2 linked regions of the Magnetococcus sp. PR-3 genome follow. The main gene of each other region encodes a partner of the protein of the gene in region 2 in a complex. Links are inferred from orthologs where the notes say so. Each region holds a gene or a part of one and is shown on either strand. Other genes may lie near its edges.

What was found.
Region 1: the proteins of pnp (region 2) and V5T57_RS06890 are in contact, whole or in part, in a cryo-EM structure (PDB 9QH0), measured with the Escherichia coli proteins. The link is inferred for Magnetococcus sp. PR-3 from one-to-one orthologs.

Annotation. Positions count from the first base shown.
Region 1 is NZ_JBAHUQ010000008.1:107,066-116,542, reverse strand. Bases 3,882-7,400 are described here. They hold V5T57_RS06890 (Rne/Rng family ribonuclease), read right to left. Parts: upstream 7,049-7,400; coding sequence 4,082-7,048; downstream 3,882-4,081. In the rest of the region: V5T57_RS06910 (DegQ family serine endoprotease), read left to right, coding at 80-1,552; V5T57_RS06905 (sulfotransferase domain-containing protein), read right to left, coding at 1,621-2,988; V5T57_RS06900 (hypothetical protein), read right to left, coding at 3,132-3,410; V5T57_RS06885 (RluA family pseudouridine synthase), read left to right, coding at 7,429-8,415; V5T57_RS06880 (HAD family hydrolase), read left to right, coding at 8,412-9,080. UniProt on the Escherichia coli protein: Endoribonuclease that plays a central role in RNA processing and decay. Required for the maturation of 5S and 16S rRNAs and the majority of tRNAs. Also involved in the degradation of most mRNAs.
Region 2 is NZ_JBAHUQ010000003.1:174,411-183,274, reverse strand. Bases 5,959-8,864 are described here. They hold pnp (polyribonucleotide nucleotidyltransferase), read right to left. Parts: upstream 8,512-8,864; coding sequence 6,406-8,511; downstream 5,959-6,405. Other genes in these bases: rpsO (30S ribosomal protein S15), read right to left, coding at 8,587-8,856; V5T57_RS03750 (MFS transporter), read right to left, coding at 5,959-6,256. Outside these bases: NAD-dependent DNA ligase LigA, read left to right, coding at 1-1,922; V5T57_RS03760 (DUF1835 domain-containing protein), read left to right, coding at 2,046-3,038; V5T57_RS03755 (tetratricopeptide repeat-containing sulfotransferase family protein), read left to right, coding at 3,131-5,026; more of V5T57_RS03750, read right to left, coding at 5,021-5,958. UniProt on the Escherichia coli protein: Involved in mRNA degradation. Catalyzes the phosphorolysis of single-stranded polyribonucleotides processively in the 3'- to 5'-direction. Also involved, along with RNase II, in tRNA processing.

The sequences.
Region 1 (9,477 bases), on a different replicon or contig from region 2:
GACTAAACATTAGCTCGTGCTGCCGAGGTATGTTTTTTTACCGGGCTCAGTGCGCTTATCCGTTTAGAGGGTGAAATCCATGACATCTGCTTTGTCCCCTTTTTACCGTATCCTATTGGTCATCTTTGCGGTTTCCCTAGCTATGTTTGGGGGTGTACAAGCCTCCCATGCCAAAGCTGGATTTCCCAATTTGGTGCCATTGGTTAAAAAGTTGAAACCGGTGGTGGTCAATATCAGTACCACCCAATCGGTCAAACGTCAGAGTAAATCGCCAGATGGTAAGAAGCGAAAAGATTTTGAAGGTACACCCTTTGAGGAGCTGTTTAAGCATTTTTTTGACCGCTTACCTGATCAAGGGCGTTCTTTTAAGTCCAACTCACTGGGTTCAGGGGTCATTGTTGATGCCAGCGGATATATTCTGACCAACTATCATGTCATTGATAAAGCGACGGAGATTACCGTAAAGCTGCATGATGAGAGTGAGTACCGTGCAGAGGTTGTGGGCAAAGACAAAAAAACAGATCTGGCACTGATTCGAATTCGCGCGGATAAACCTCTTGCCGTGGCGAAATTAGGGAACTCTTCCCGTGCTGAGGTAGGATCTTGGGTGATGGCCATTGGTAATCCGTTTGGTTTAGAAGCCACGGTGACAGCAGGGATCATCTCTGCCAAGGGGCGTGTGATCGGCGCCGGTCCCTACGATAATTTTATCCAGACCGATGCGGCCATTAATCCCGGTAACTCGGGTGGCCCTCTGTTTAATCTGGATGGTGAAGTGGTGGGGATTAATACCGCGATCTACTCCCGTGGGGGCGGTAGTGTTGGTGTCGGGTTTGCCATTCCGGTTAATCTGGCCAGTAATGTGATGGAGCAGCTTAAAAGCAATGGTCATGTTGAGCGGGGTTGGCTAGGGGTACGTATTCAGACCATTACCAAAGAGCTAGCAGAAGCCTTGCAGTTGGATGACCGGTCAGGTGCGCTGGTGGCTGAGGTGATCGAAAAAAGCCCAGCAGCAAAAGCGGGGATTCGCTCAGAAGATGTCATCATCTCCTTCAACGGTAAGCATGTTACCAAGATGAACACCTTGCCTGCTATTGTTGCCAATACGCCTGTAGGGGCCCGGGTGCCGGTTAAGGTTAAACGCGGGGGTAAAGAGCGCACCCTGTGGGTACGCATTGCCAAGTTGAATGATGGAAAAAAAGGTAAGGGTTCCCGTTCCGGTCAATCTGGTAAAGAGCCTGAAAAGAGCGATGGGGCTGCCATCAAAGAGCGGCTTGGTTTGACGGTTGCAGAGATGGATAGTGCGCTTGTTAAACGTTTAAAGCTGCCTGAAGATATTCAGGGGGTCGTCATTACCACTGTGCATGGTGACAGCAGTGGTCAAACAGCGGGCTTAAACCGTGGGGATGTCATTACCCAGTTCAACCGCAAGACGATAAAAAGCATAGATGATCTTGCTGGCGCGCTGAATACGGTTAAGAAAAACAGCATGACCTTGGTCTATGTCATCCGTAATGGTGAGCCACTGTTTATCCCCATAAAAGTAAAATAACCCAACCAGCAGGGGTTCTGTGTCTTTACCACAGAACTCCTGGTTTGGTTAGGGGTTCTGTGCAACACCTACCAGTTAAAATCCTCTTCGTATCCCCAGCCGATTAAATGCATGCCGATCAACGTTTTGGTCAGGTGCTTAAGATCATCATCAAAATGCGACTGCCAATCTCCTGCTTGCCCTTTTCGTTTAAAGCCTTGGGGCTCTTGCTCATTGCTTAGTGTTTGGGATTTGGCTTCGAAGGCTGTTTCTTGAATGACACGATCTAGGTCAGATTGATGGTAGGGCATCCCAATAAAGTCTGCCAGTTGGCCAACTGCCTCTGCTTTGTGGTTAACCATATCTTCAAAACGGGTAAAGAGGATCGGTAGGTCGGTCTTTTGCCAGCTCTCAACCCACTGCACCATGGCCGCAGTGAGGGAGAGTGAGGCGTGCTCGGCAAAGGAGCTGCCTGCCAATAAAAGGCTTAGAGCCTGCTTTTGGCTGATGTTCCTTAATAAATTGCCCATTTGATTGCTGTGGTGAGACAGTGTTTTGCTTTGGTAATGGTAAAAAGAGACAAGCTGATCCCTTGGGTCACGTAGCTGTACAATGACCCGATAGTCGTTTGTTTTTAAATAGGCGACAAATTCAGGATCAGGGAACCAGTGGCCTAACAGAAAATGTTGTGCTGGAATATTTTGATACAGTTCGGGAGCTATGGCCTGCATACCTTCTGAAGGCCAGTGGTGTTGTAGGCCTGTTAGGCTACGCATCACATCTGAGAGTAAATAGGTTCCACACTTGGGGTAAGAACAGATCACAAATTTATGCTTGGGGCCTGCCCCCCCTTTTGCTTCCGTAGGGTGGGGAACATTCTGATGGGTCGGGAGATGGGTCTTTACTAAGGTAGGGTCTGTTTTAAGGACCTGTTGAAAGTGTGGCCGGCTTAGCTGTTCCTGATCATGGCGAAGATAGGCCAAGGCTAACCCCATATGACTTTTTGTATTGGCAGGGTTGACCATGAGCTCTTGTTTAAAAGCTTCTATACTCTGTTCATAATATTCATGCTTTAGATAAGCTGCACCTAACTGGTGGTAGACCTCATTGTTGGCTGAGGCATACTTTTTTGCAGCCAGTAGGTACTCAAGCCCCATCTTTTTCTGGTGGGCGAGTAAACAGAACAAATGACCCTGACGTATTAAAGCATGAGGGTCTGTGGGCACCAATTGGAGGTATTTGTTGAGATAGTCCCGTTCGGCATCTTGATCGTTAAGCTCTTTTGCCAGGTGTGAGAGATGCAGCAAGATGTCTGAACGATTGGGGTCATGGGCTAACAGTTGTTGATAGTTCTTTGCGGCCTTTTGATAATCCCCATGTTTGTGGGCGAGCAGTGCCGTTCGATAGAGCAGAAGCATCGCATCTTGGTTGCCCTGTGTGGTATCGCTCGCGGCCATGTTTGCATCCTCATTTAATGATTAAAAGCTGCTGCTTTAGAATGCAAAAGCCATTCCTGTGCCTCTGATGAGATGCAAAAAGGCCCTGTACCGAATGGGTACAAGGCCTTTTTGTGATATAGGCTCTGACGGAAGGAGAGAGCTTATACAAAGATATCAATAATGCCCCCGGGGCGGGCAGCGCTCGTATTTACATCTGGCTGTACCACTTTGCTGGCATTTTCAGCCATAAAGCCATCATCCCCAGTACGGGTAAGGCTGTGGACACGACGGGTGCTTTCGTTTAGTCCTGTTTGATCAGCCGCTAAGGTTTGTTGTCTAGATGCTGTGATATCATTGACGTTAAGCTGGTTTTGATCCAGCCGTCGGGCGTTTTGCGCAAGATTAAGATTACCACCTACCATTACACCAGAAATGGCCATAATGTTTCCCCTCTTGAAAATGGGTTCCCCGTTGATTTTTACGAGGTTTCCATTCGATCAACCGTTATCATTCTAGGCAACTTACTATTCTTAGAATAATTCAATTTTCAATAAGTTGCAAATGGATGACCGAATCTCTGTTTGACCTAATACGGCATGGTTGCGTTAAATCATCTCATATTTATCAAAAAAGGGTCGCTTTCTCCTTGCATTAGGCGGGGTGAACCGCTAGTATGCGCGCTTCTTTATTTAATGGATTATTCCATACAACCCAAACCAAACCTTGAGAGGGGGTGATGTACTGTGCGGGTTGATGTCTATGATAACAATGTGGACCAAGCTATTCGCGTTCTGAAGAAGAAGATGAACCGCGAGGGGATGTTCCGCGAGATGAAGAAACGCAAGTTCTTCGAAAAGCCCTCCGAGCGCCGCCGTCGTAAGAAGGCCGAGGCGATTCGTCGTCTGCGTAAGAAGCTGCGCCGCGCTTCTCTGGCTGGGCTTCTGTAAGAAAACATGCTTGTGTGGGTCTATCCACATCAAACATGGCTGTAAAAAAGGAGAACCTTTTAGGTTCTCCTTTTTTTATGCCTTAAGCGATGTCATAAAAAAAGAGACGGCGCGATTAAAGAATCGCGCCGTCTCTTTTTGTGCATGTCAACTGAAGTGTGTTTTTACTCTGTATCAGTCGAAGGGCTTTCAGCCGTCGTTGTCGGCTCTTTTGCTGGGCTTTCAGCTTTTTCTGTGCTCGCTTCGTCACCATCACTCTTTGGTTTGGCCGCTTTTTTAGGGGCGCGTTTGCGGGTGGTGGTGGTTGCCCGTTTGCGAGGTTTGCGTGCCGCTGGTTTTTTCTTAACCTCTGGCTCATCATCACTTGGTGTTGATGAAGCTTCTGCGCTTACCTCAGTCTCAGACTGTTCTGCGGGTGTCGCCTCTTCTGTGCTCTTTTTAGGGGCAGCCTTTTTGCGAGGGGTCGTGGTCCGTCGCCGACGTTTTGGCTTCTCCTCAGCTGCTTGATCAGCTGTAGGTGATGCCTCATCCGTTTTAGGCTGTTCGGCCGACTCTTCCGTTGTGGTCTCTTCAGCCGCAACCTTTTTTGCCGCAGGCTTTCTCCGTTTACGCACGGGTTTTTTCACAGCTTTGGCCGGGGCCTCTTCTGCGGCAGCCTCTTCAACCACAGGCTGAATAGCGGGTTGAGGTTCAGCTTTTGCCTCAACAGCAGGTTCAAACATGCTGGGTTGAGGGGTGTCTGGCTCTGGTACAACCAAGACAGGCTGAGGTGTGTCCGGCTGCTCCTCAATCAGTAGAGGAGGAGGAGGGGGCTCATTAGAAGAGGTAGATACCTCAACCGGCTTGGCCTCTTCATGGCTCGGTGGCTGTGGTGCCTCGGAACTTTGTTCGACCGCTTCTGTTGTCTGGGCTTGCTCCTCCTGAGAAGCAGCCCGACGACGGCGACGGCGGCGGCGACGTTTTTTGCTGGGTGAGTCTCCGCTGCTATCTGCAGTATCAGAGGCGGATGCTTCACCTTCACTGGCTTCACCTTCGCTGGCTTCACCATCATTTGTCTCACCGACCACTTCAGAGCTCTCTGTCTCTTGGGTGGGGCTATCACCACTCTGTTCCTGCTGCTCTTCACCTGGAGCACCATCTGTACGATCACGATTACGCTTGCGTTTACGGCGGCGCTTGCGTTTTTTACCTTCAGATTTGCCCTCTTCACCTGCTTCAGGTGTCTCGCTACTCTTTTCTTCACCTTCCGACGGCTGAACGGCTGGGCTGCTTTCCTCTTTGGCTTCACGCTCTTTATTGGGCTCTTCTTGTGAGGTGCGTGCCACGCGATCTTTACGGAAATGAGGGGTCTGTAGCTCAGGGTCAATCTCGATCAGAAGCTCAAGATCATTCTCAATTTCCAGCTCGACCATCTGTCTGCGTTTATGGTTGTGCAGATAGTTGGCAACATCGGCAGGTGCATGGTAGATAAGCTTAGAAAAGCGACCGCTACTTGTATCTTCTTCAATACAACGGAACAGGCGAATGGCTGTGGATTCTACCGAACGAATGGTTCCCAGACCTGTGCAGCGCGGGCAAACCTCACGGTTACTCTCATTGAAAGCCGGTTTCATACGTTGGCGCGAAAGCTCCATGAGACCAAACTGGGAAATTTTCCCGAGCTGGATTTTGGCGCGATCGCCTTTTAAAGCCTCTTTCAGGCGTTTTTCTACTTCGCTGTTGTGCTTTTTTTCTTCCATATCAATGAAATCAATGACAACCAGCCCACCTAAATCTCTTAGGCGTAGCTGGCGTGCGATCTCATCAACAGCCTGCATATTGGTTTTAAAGGCGGTGTTTTCTACATTCTTCTCTTTGGTTGATCGCCCTGAGTTGATATCAATGGAGACCAAAGCTTCCGTTGGTTCAATAACCAGGTATCCACCAGATTTGAGCGAAATGGTACGCTCATGCATCGATTCAATTTGATGCTCTACCTGATAACGGGAGAAAAGAGGAATGCGATCTTTATAAGGTTGAACCGCTTTGACATAACGGGGCATCAGCAGTCGCATGAAATCCTTACCACGGCGGTAAGCTTCATTGCCTTCAATCAGAATCTCTTCCATTTCTGTGGAGTAGAGATCCCGAATAGTACGGATAATCAGGTCGCCCTCTTCATGGATTAAAGCAGGACCATTACAGGTCTCCACTTTGTCCTGAATGGTTTTCCATAAACGGGTCAGGTAGCTCATATCCCGTGTGATCTCACGCTTGGTGCGTTCCATACCTGCAGTACGGATGATCAGGCTAACCTCTTGGGGAATTTCCATGCTGGCAAGCATGGTCTTCAAGGCTTTTCGAGCCTGGTTATCCATGATTTTACGGGAAATACCACCACCACCTGAGTTTTCAGGGAGCAAAACGGTATAGCGCCCTGCCAGGGAGATGTTGGTGGTTAAGGAGGCGCCTTTGGTTCCGCGTGCCTCTTTAACCACCTGCAACAGCAGGAGTTGACCTTTTTTCAAGATATCCTGAATAGGGATTTGGCGACGGCGACCACGGCCACCGCGGTCGTTGCCCCGGCGGCGGCGGCCACCACCTTTGTCTTTATCGCTTTGAGAGGGCTCTTTGGCTTTGTTTTCAGCTATAGCCTCTGTAGGCGGCTCTTCTGTGTTACCTGGTTCCCCAGTTGCGCTGTTTTCTTCAGGCTCAGATGTAACCTTTGCCGTCTCAGCTTTTTGCTCCTCTTGTTCCGTTTGTTCATCTGCTATCACGGGTTGCAAAGAGGGTTGTTCGCTGTTTTCTGGTGCCGATTCCGAAGGCTGTTCCGTTTGTTCAGCAGGCTGAGTTGAGGCGGGTTGTTCGGGAGGGGCTTCAGAAGGTTCTTGAGGTTCTGGGGGCTCTTGCACAGGGTAGTATTTGGGGTTAACGTCGTTGACGGAGAGGAAACCCTGCCGTCCACCGTTAAAGTCTACAAAGGCTGCTTGTAGAGAGGGCTCGACCCGGGTAACCCTGCCCAGGTAGATGTTGCCTTTGATCTGAGCCTTGGTGCAGGTTTCGATATCCAGATCAATCAGGCGTTGATCGTGGACAATAGCGACGCGCACCTCTTCAGGATGGGTGGCATCTACCAGCATACGCTTGGTCATGTGAATTATTAACTCCGTATGGTTAATCGTACGGCGCCTCTTCAACATGTAGCCCCATTAATTGTTAACACCGATTAAGGTATTAAGTGGCTACAGTATGGCGCACGAGGCGATGTATGTTTTTTCAGGCGGGGCTCTGTGCCATCCGCCAAACTGACTGATTCATTAAAGAATGGTACTCTTCAGGCTTAAAATAGTGGCCTGTGATTTTCTGTGTTAGAACTTTTTTATTCCTAAATAACCATTAAAATAAGGAAGATACCACATTCACGAACGAACAATTGTATGCATTGTGCGTTCAAACAGGGACTTTTACGTCCGTGTTCGGTAAGCTTCCGTGCGATGATTCTACGTACCTCAATCAAGAAAAGCAACGAACCGTGCCGGAAAATTCGAAACCAACAAGTGTCCGTACAGTAACTGTGGACGAAGAGTATGCTGGGTCCCGACTGGATAAATTTTTAAAAAGTCAGATTCCTGGTGTCCCATTCTCTCTTATTCAACGCCTCATGCGTACCGGGCAGGTACGGGTAAATAAAGGGCGTGCCAAGGGAGATCGGCGTCTTGCGTATGGGGATCTGGTGCGTATTCCACCGGTTCATCCCCCTAAAACTGAACAGAGTGATGGTAAGCGCCAAGCTAAAATTAAAGAGCAAGCACCCAATATTGAAGCCCGTACTGTGTTTCGGGACGGATGGATCTTGGTGTTGAATAAGCCGGCTGGTATACCCGTTCATGGCGGTAGTGGGCATGATTGGGGCATTGTGGATGCGGTGCGAGCAAGCTTAGAGAAATTGGGAATTGAAGCCCAGGCTGAGCTATGCCACCGACTGGATAAAGATACATCAGGTCTGCTGTTGTTTGGGCTTCGTCCCCGTGCCGTGCGACAACTCACCGAGGCCATGCGCGAAAATAAGGTTGGCAAGACCTATCTGGCTTTGGTGCAAGGGGTGCCTGAAAAACGGCGTGGCGTGATTGAACAACCCTTAAGCAAGGGGGTTGTGCGCGGTGGAGAACGTATGGTTACGGTCGAGCAGGGTGGGCAGGAGGCTGTTACGCACTACCGTGTTGTGCGGGACTTTGGCTCAGCCTCGCTTGTGGAGGTGCAGCTGGAAACAGGGCGCACCCATCAAATTCGGGTACATATGCAGCATTTAGGGCATCCGGTGGCTGGCGATGGTAAGTATGGGGATAAAACCTTTAATAAATGGATGCGGGAGCGTGGTTTGAAACGCCTGTTTTTGCATGCGTCTGAACTGATTTTTGCCCACCCCCATGAAAAAAGGATGATGACCTATCAAGCGCCACTGGAAGCTGAGTTGCAAAAGGTGGTGGACCGTATGTTGTGGGAAGGGGAAAATCTATGAGCAGCCGCTATGAGTTGGTGATCTTTGATTGTGATGGAACCTTGGTCGATAGTCAGGGTGGAATCGCTCACGTCTTAAACCTGGCTTTAAAAGAGGTCGGGTTGCCTCAGGTCACCCATGCCCAGGCTGGTTCTATTGTGGGGCTCTCTCTACAGCAGGCTGCCGATACGTTGTTGCCAGATGCAACGGCAGAGCAGCGTACGCAGGTGGTCGATTATTATCGTAAAATCTATCGCACCATGGCGGATGAAAAACAGCTGGACCATCCTCTGTTTCCTGGGGTTAAGGAGACGTTGGAAAAACTGCAAGCTGATGGGGTGACATTGGCTGTAGCGACAGGCAAGTCTATGGCAGGTATGCAACGAACCATCAGGGATCATCACCTGGAAGGTTTTTTTGTGGCGGTTAAAACGGCCGATTGTGCGCCCTCCAAACCCAATCCTGGTATGGTACAGCAAATTTTAGATCAAACACTTATTCCCCCAGAGCTTACTTTGATGGTTGGGGATACCACCTTTGATATGGATATGGGGCGTGCAGCTGGTGTTGATACCTGTGCTTTCCCTTCTGGCTGTCACCCCCGCGAATATTTAGAGCGCTGCGGGCCCAGCCATTGGGTTCATGAAATTCCTCAGGTTTTGGATCTCAAACCCATACGAAACTAAATGACCGATCGTCTCCCCCTATAATACAAGCTGTTATGGGTTCTGCGCCCGTAGGTAGATGTAGGGGGAGGTGATAGTCGTTGGTTCTTGGGGAGATGGCTTAAAGCTAAAGATACTTTCCTGGGTCCCCCTACCTTTGCCTGTTGTGGGACTATTCCTCTTCTTTGAGCCTGTTTGTTCATCTGATTAGAAAAGAGCGACCAGCCCGCCTATGGCTGTCTTGTTTCTCGTCTTCTCCCTCTCCTTAAATATTTCGCGTTTATAGATGTCTAACCTGTCTCGCTTTGCCCCTTTTCTAAGTGGGGGGGCTGCTGGGCAATCTGTTTTTCTTTTATGGTATGGGGGGGGCGGGGGCATTGAGGGTGTCCAGTGTTTTCTGCTCAGAAAAAATAGCGGT
Region 2 (8,864 bases):
ATCCCGGTGCTCTGGAAGGGGCCGCTCGGTTCGTGACCCAATACCTTAACCAAACATTGGATTTTGAACAGACCATCAAAGCTCCAGATAATAAACAACTGCTCAGCTCTGGCCGTAAAGAGGTCGATATCAACCGTCGCCTACGTCTTTGGGCCGCGGAACAACCCCAAAACATCACCTATGTCGCAGAACCTAAACTGGATGGCCTTGCCTTTAGCCTAACGTATGAACAAGGAACTCTCGTCCGTGCTGCAACCCGAGGGGATGGACAAGAAGGGGAAGATGTCACCGCCCACGCCCGTACCATCCAAGATGTTCCCCTAAAACTACAAGGTCAGGACTACCCCGATGTGCTAGAGGTGCGTGGCGAAGTTTATATGCCCCTAACAACCTTTGAGAACATCAATACCAACGCGCGGGAAAAAGGAGAAAAAACCTTTGCCAACCCCCGTAATGCAGCCGCCGGTAGCATCCGCCAACTGGATCCTAAAATTACCGCGACCCGCGGACTACGCATGTTCTGTTACGGCACAGGCTATGTAGAGGGGGGTAAACTGCCCGACAGTTATCATGAGGTGTTAACAAAACTTCACCAATGGGGTTTTGTCATCTCCCCCCAAGCTAAACCCGTACAAGAGGCACAAGGGTGTATTCAATTTACTGAATCCCTAGGTGAAAAACGTGAAGCCCTGCCTTATGAAATTGATGGAGCCGTGCTCAAGGTTGACCGCCAAACATTTAGAGATCGGCTTGGCTTTGTCGCCCGTGCGCCTCGCTGGGCCATTGCCTTTAAATTTCCCGCGACAGAAGAGAGCACCACGGTTCAAGATATTGACCTGCAAGTCGGGCGGACCGGTGCCATCACCCCTGTTGCCCGCTTGGAGCCCGTCTCGGTTGGTGGTGTAACGGTCACCAATGCAACCTTGCACAATTTTCAGGAACTGGCCCGTAAGGATGTTCGGGTTGGGGATCGTGTCATTGTACGCCGAGCTGGCGATGTTATTCCTGAAGTGGTGCGCATTATACCCAGTGCCGAACATGAGGCATTGCCACTTTATGAAGAACCAAAAGTATGCCCCGTTTGCCAAGCACCCGCTGAACGGGAGGGGGATGAGACGGCACTGCGCTGTTCAGGCGGGTTAACGTGCCGGGCCCAGGTTAAAGAGGGGGTTAAACATTTTGCCGCCCGTAAAGCCATGAATATTGATGGTCTGGGTGACAAGCTGGTTGAACTCTTAATGAAAGCCGAACTGGTTGAGCGGGTTTCTGACCTCTATCGCTTGCATGAACACCGACATATCTTGGTTAAGCTCGAGCGGCTCGGGGGGAAATCCGTCGCCAATCTGTTGGAAGCGATTGAGCAGAGTAAAAACCAGGATGCAGGGCGGTTTCTGTTCGGTTTAGGTATTCGGGATGTTGGTGCCACCATTGGCGCCTCTCTGGCCAATCACTTTGCAAACCTAAATGCCCTGATGGCAGCCACAGAAGAGGAGTTGGTGGCTATTGAAGATGTGGGGGCTGTGGTGGCACGCAGACTGGTCCATTTTTTTGAGCAGGAACATAACCGAAATGAGTTGGAGTTGCTCAAAGAGCAGGGTCTTAAAGCAGCCAGTGAGTCATGGCAAGCAGAAGCACCTGTTGGGGTGGTTTTAGAGACAGCCACCACCCTGGTTGGTCTATCGGTGGTGCTTACCGGTACACTCTCAGTGATGACCCGTGATGAAGCCAAAGCCAAGCTGGAAGCGTTGGGGGCCAAAGTGGTGGGCTCTGTCTCTGGTAAAACTGGCTGTTTGGTTTGTGGGGATAATGCTGGCTCTAAACTGAGCAAAGCCCAAAAAGCGGGTGTTCCGGTGTTGAATGAATCTGAATTGGGTGAACTGCTAAGTGGAACGATACCGGATGCCATTCAAGCCCGAATGTAATAAAGCACGAGAAGTACGTCACACGAGGGGTGATGTACCTGATGGGAACACAGGCTTTGAGGCGCTTTACGCATGCTATGATTGAGTAAACCAAACCGACGGTGAGATTAAAGGTGCGCCCCCATGACGGATTTACACTGTACCAATGGTGACTCAGCAACCGCACTGATGGCTGAAGCAGGGATCCAAGGGGTTTTGCTGCCCTGGCGGGATCTGCTGCATGATGGTCCTGTACCGGGTGGGTTGAATATAGCCGCACTGGCCAAACAGCGTAGTACCTACATCGCAGCCTGTGGGTGGGGCAAGCAAGAAGATATTGAAGCTGATTTTCAAAAGCGGGATCAACACCTTGCAAACTGGGCCGCGTTTGATCAGATCATCCTCTGGTTTGAACATGACCTGTATGATCAACTACAGTTAATTCAGATTTTAGACCGCTTCGCCGAGCAACCAGAAAGCCATGACCGGCTGTTTATCATTCAAACCGATGACTATTTAGGTCATCACACCCCTGAGCAAATCGCTGCACGGTTGTCTCAAAAACAGCCCGTCACCCAGGCACAATTACAGTTGGCCCAACAGGCATGGGTGGCCTTTACGGCACCAACCCCCCTCCCTTGGCACCAACTGCTACAGTGTGATACCCAAGCCTTGCCTTGGCTGCGATCTGCCATCGAACGCATGTTGGCTCAATATCCATCCGTTAAAAATGGTTTAAACCGTTCAGAGTCACTGTTGTTGGAGCTTATTCAAGCAGGCCATCATAAACCGGGTCCGTTGTTTCATGCTTATCTGGAGCAGGATACCCCAAAGTTTATGGGGGATGCCGCCCTATGGCTTATTTTACAGGCAATGAACCAGGGTAAGCAGGCACTCATTCACTGTGCGGATGAGACCCCCTTTACAGCACCAACCTGTTATCCACCAGATGCATCCTTTAAAGAACAGCAGTTACACCTGACCCCGTTGGGGACGTTGGTTCAGGCGGGTCAGGCCGATTGGGTCGCGTTAAACCCGTTGGATAAATGGCTGGGAGGGTGTCATTTAACAGCCAATAACCATTGGCGGTGGGATGGCCAGCAGTTGGTTGAAAACGGTAAATCCCTTGAAACTTAGCGGGGTGGTGATGACATGCCCTCTGCCTCACACCATGGCATTGGTTGTGCACCTTTTTACGGATAGATGAACCGTCTGTTTGGAAAGCTTGTATGACTTCTGATCTCTACCAAAAAATACAATCGTACATTGATCGCCAGCAGTGGCAAGAAGCCTGGCAGTTATGTGCACCGTTGCTGCAAGAAACCCCAACCCCTGTGCCGGTGTGGGTTCTTGCTGGGCAGATATTAGGTGCAGGGGGGCAGCTGCAACAGGGCTTGCAGCTTTTAAAACAGGCCATGCAGCAGGCACCGGATCAAGGAGAGGTGTATTGGCGTATTGGTGTCTTGTTGATACAGGCGGGACAGCATGCCATCGCGGGTGAACTGTTTGAGCAGGGTGTGAAGAAAGATCCAGACCATGGATCACTGCGCGAGGCATATGCGGATTGGTTGGTGGACCAGGGGGATGTGACGGAAGCGGTACGACACTATCGGTTATTACTCTTTGCGCAGAATCAAAACCCAGCACTACACCAAAAAATCGCTCAAGCGCTGCATCTGCAAGGTGAGTTGGTTGCCGCACAACGGCACTATGAAACCGCGTTGTCGCTTAAAGAGGATGTCTGGTTGGTGTGGTATGGCTTGGGCAAAGTGTGGTTGGAGCAAGGACGGTGTGAAGAGGCTCTACACGTTTATACCCAGGGTAGGGCATTGGGTGAGCAGCTGGCGACGTTTGATAATGCGATCGGCCTAGCCTTGATGGAAAAAGATGATGTTACCGGGGCGATTGAAGTCTATCGTCGTGGGTTGGCCGTAGAGCCCCATAATCAAATACTACACTACAATTTGGGTAACGCCTTACGCGCATTCGGTGATCTTGAAGGGGCCCGCCAAGTCTTTAAAATGGGGATGCAGCAGCACCCTAACCATCCCTATTTTCTGTTGGGTACCGCACAGTTAACCAAATTGAATGATGTAGATGATCCGTTGATACAGCGTATGGAACAGATGGTTCAACAGTCGGATCAGCCTGTTCAAAAACGGATTGATTTAGGGTATGGGTTAGGTCGAGCACTTGATCAGGTGCAAGCCTATGACCGTGCATTTTCAGCTTATACTCAAGCCAATACTTTACGCTATACCACCCAAGGTTGTAGTGATCTGAACCATTATCTGGATGTGATTAAGCGCATTAAAGTTGCTTTCCAACACCCATCTCAAGCTTTGATCACAGCCTCTTGTCATCCAGTTACGCCCATTTTTGTTATGGGTATGTTTCGCTCAGGCTCCACATTGGTGGAGCAAATTCTAGGTAGCCACCCTCAAATTGCGACCACAGGTGAGCGCTCTATCTTGGCAGATTTGGTGGATGAACAGCCCAAGCGCATGGGCTTTGGGGCGGTATATCCTGAATACTGGACTTCTATGGGTGTGCAGGAGGGGGCCGAGTTGGCAACCACCTACCTTCACACATTGCGCGAAGTCAGTGACCGGCCAGCCGATACAGCCGTTACCCATATGACCGATAAGTTATTGTTTAATTATTTATACCTTGGTGTGATCGCAGAACTTTTCCCCGGAGCGCGGGTGGTACATACGGTACGAAATCCATTGGATACCTGCTTATCCATCTATTTTCAGAACTTTACCCGTGGCCAGCGTTGGATGCAGTCTCTTGAAGAGATTGGTCACTACTATGTGGCGTATCATAATCTGATGAACCATTGGCGGAATGTCTTACCTATTAAAATATATGATGTTATTTATGAAGATGTGGTAGAAAATCCACACCTTGAGGTAGAGCGGCTATTGGACTATCTGGCCTTACCGTGGCATGAAGGATGTTTGTCTTTTCACACCAACAAACGGGCGGTACAAACAGCCAGTGCTCAGCAGGTTAGGCAACCAATTTATAAGAGCTCTAAGCAGCGTTGGCGGAACTATGAAGCACAACTAAGCCGACTAAAAGAGATCTTGGGGGCGCTTAACTCGAGTGAGCTCTCATAAGGGTTTACAGGGTGTTTTCTCTTTGACTGTGCATGTTTTATGCTCCATCCAACCTGCGATAAATGGCAGAATAAGCATCCCCACACAGATACCCATGACTCCAAACCATCCCCATGCTTCAAAAGCCAAACCCGATAGGCTAACGCCCATCCATCCCCCCAGATAGTAAAACAGAACATACAGGGCGTTGGCGCGCCCATGACCGGATTTGACTTGGTGGTTGAGTGCCCCCACTGAAGCAGCATGCACGGTAAAAAAACCAGCGCAGAGTAAAAGCATGGCGGCAATGACCCCGCCTAACCAGGGGCTGCCGGAGAGTATAACCGCCGCAAAGGTAACCCCTGAGCCGCTCATGAGCGTTCGGCCACTGCCCCATCGGTTAACCAGCTTACCGGTCAAAGGTCCCATGAAAATACCCATGATGTAGACCAGATAAATGGCGGTAATGGTATGGGTTGAGAGATTAAAGGGTGTCTCTGCCAGCCGGAAGGGCAGGTAGTTGAAGAGGGATGAGAAGACAAAAAAACCACCCATGGCACTAAACAGAAGACGTAGGATCGGCCACTGGGTCAGCAAATCTCCAAAGCCCACCCGGCTATGTTTAGGCTGTGGGGGTTGTTTGGGCTCTTTGGGCAATAAAAAGTAGGCGATAGCAATGGAGATCAGGGTTAATAAAGCTGCGCTAACCAGTGCATAACGCCAATGGAGGGGAGGGTGTATCCACCCCCCCAGCAAGCGTCCGCCCAGCCCACCAAGGACCGTGGCAGCTACGTAGCTACCCATCACGACATTAAGCCGTTCGGTGGGGAGAATACGGGCCAGGAACGCGGCTAGGCAGGTTGTGAGGGCGGGTATAAAAAGTCCTTGAATAAAACGGGCAGTGGTATGTAGGGCCAAGCTATCGACATAGGCGGTGAGTAGACCGGCGATGGCAACCATGGTACCGCCCAGTAAAATGATGGGTCGTATGGGCCAGTGGTCAGCCAACAGGCCAAAGGGAATATTAGCCAGGGTAATGCCTAAAATAACCGCAGAGATACTCCACGAGACGTGCGAGGCTGAGGCGGCAAACTCCTGTTGAAGGATGGGCAACACCGGTTGGGTGAGGTAGATATTGGTAAAGGCAGAGGCCACCAGAGTGAAGACGGCCAGTTGCAAGGTACGGGCTTGAAGTGGGTTCATACATGCAGTGTAGCAGAGGGTTAATGGTGCAGGAATACGACAAATCATGATGTCCCCCATCGGGGTGCATGAGCGCTTGGGGCACACGATGGGGGGATAAGATTCTGGTTTAGGGCCTGAGCCACGATAAAAAAAGGCCCGTCCTAAGACGGGCCTTCATTTTTTAACCAACACGCGGCATGGTGCCGTTTTGTGGATTATTCAGCAGCGTTCTCTTCCAGCTCTTTCATGGTCAACTTAACGCGACCTTGACGGTCAACGTCCAGAACCTTGACCTTGACCATCTCACCCTCTTTGACCACATCGGTAACGCTCTGTACACGACGGTTGGCCAGCTGGCTGATGTGAACCAGACCATCCTTGTTGGGCAGAATGTTCACAAAAGCACCAAAGTCGGTGATGCGAACCACTTTACCCTCATAGATCTGACCTTTCTCGACCTCAGCCACGATGGACTTGATGATCTTAATGGCCTTATCCGAAGATTCCTGATCGGTAGAAGCGATGCGAATGGTGCCATCATCTTCAATATCAATGGAACAGCCGGTATCTTCCGTAATGCTACGGATGACCTTACCACCGGCACCAATGACGTCACGGATCTTGTCAGGGTGGATCTTCATAGCGTGAATGCGTGGTGCGTAGGCAGACATCTCTTCACGATGGGTGGTCAGGGCTTTACCCATTTCACCGAGAATATGCAAGCGACCGGCACGGGCTTGATCCAGTGCCTTAGCCATGATCTCACGGGTAATCCCGGTGATCTTGATATCCATCTGCAGAGCAGTGATACCGTCAGCATTACCAGCCACTTTAAAGTCCATATCACCCAGGTGATCTTCATCACCCAAAATGTCGGACAGAACGGCGTAATCTTCACCCTCTTTAACCAGACCCATGGCAATACCAGCAACAGGGGACTTGATCGGCACACCGGCGTCCTGCATGGCCAGAACAGCGCCACAGACGGTTGCCATGGAGGAAGAACCGTTGGATTCGGTAATCTCTGAGGTTACACGCATGGTGTAGGGGAAGTCCTCAGCGGTAGGAATAACCGCAGCCAGGGCGCGAGAAGCTAACTTACCATGGCCAATTTCACGACGACCAGGGGCACCCATACGACCTGTCTCACCCACACAGTAGGGAGGGAAGGTGTAGTTGAGGTAGAAACGGTCACGGTATTCACCGGACAAGGTTTCTACAATCTGCTCATCGCGGGAGGTACCCAGGGTAACCGTTGCAATGGCTTGGGTTTCGCCACGGGTGAACAGGGCAGTACCGTGTACACGGGGCAGAATACCTGCTTCACAAGCGATGGGGCGGATATCAGCCAAACCACGGCCATCCACACGCTTACCATCTAGTACACTTTGACGCAGCGTACGAGATTCAATTTTCTTGAAGATGCCGGCAACTTCGCCAGAGCGGTTGACGGTTTCGCCATCCACTTCAACGCTACCCAAAGCTTCAATGGCCGCTTTTTTGACTTGGCCAACAGCGTCGTAACGGGCCATTTTTTCAGGAATGGCATAAGCCTCAGCAACTTTGGCCGCATACTGAGCGTCCATCTCTGCAACCAACGCTTCGTTTACCTGAGGGGGCTCAACAACCCAACGCTCTTTACCTGCTTCAGCAGCCAGCTCTTCAATGGCTGTAATGACAGGCTGGAAAGCCTCATGGGCAAACATGACGCAATCAAGCATCTCATCTTCGCTCATGAAATCCACTTCGGATTCCACCATGGTTACCGCATCTCTGGTACCAGCAACCACCAGATCCAAACGGCTGTTTTCCATCTCAGCAGGGGTGGGGTTGAGAACGGGCTTGCCGTCTACAAAACCAACACGGGCACCGCCGATGGGACCTTCAAAAGGTACACCAGACAGCGCCAAAGCTGCGGAACAACCGATCAGAGCGGCGATATCAGAAGGGTGCTCGGGATCAAAGGAGAGAACCTGAGCCACGACCTGAGTTTCGTTCATGAAACCCTTGGGGAACAGCGGACGGATGGGGCGGTCGATCAGGCGGGAAGTAAGAACCTCACGCTCTGAAGGACGGGTTTCACGTTTAATAAAGCCACCAGGGATCTTACCAGCAGCCCAAAATTTCTCTTGATAATGTACACTAAGAGGAAAGAAATCCTGACCGGGGCGCATGGAGGTTTCCGCTACTGCGGTTACCAGCACAACGGTGTCGCCATAGGTAACCATAACGGCACCATCGGCCTGACGGGCCACACGACCTGTCTCGAGCGTGAGGGTCTTCTCGCCGAATTGAACACTCTTGCGATGAATGTTGAACATACAGAACCTTCCGATTATACGGGGGGGTAGAGACGTATTGCCGGGTTGTGTCTCCACAACCCGGCAAAGGCGAGATTACTTACGCAGCTTCAGACGCTTGATCAGCTCCTGATAGCGGGAACGATCTTCTTTTTGTACGTAGGAGAGCAGACGGCGACGCAGGCCAACCATCTTCAGCAGACCACGACGGCTGTGGTGATCTTTGTTGTGACCACGCAGGTGGTCGGTCAGGTTGTTGATGCGCTCGGTTAGTAGAGCCACCTGAACTTCGGGGGAACCGGTGTCACCCTCTTTAGTGGCGTACTCAGCGATCAGCTCTTGTTTGCGCTCGGCAGTAATCGACATCGTTCACT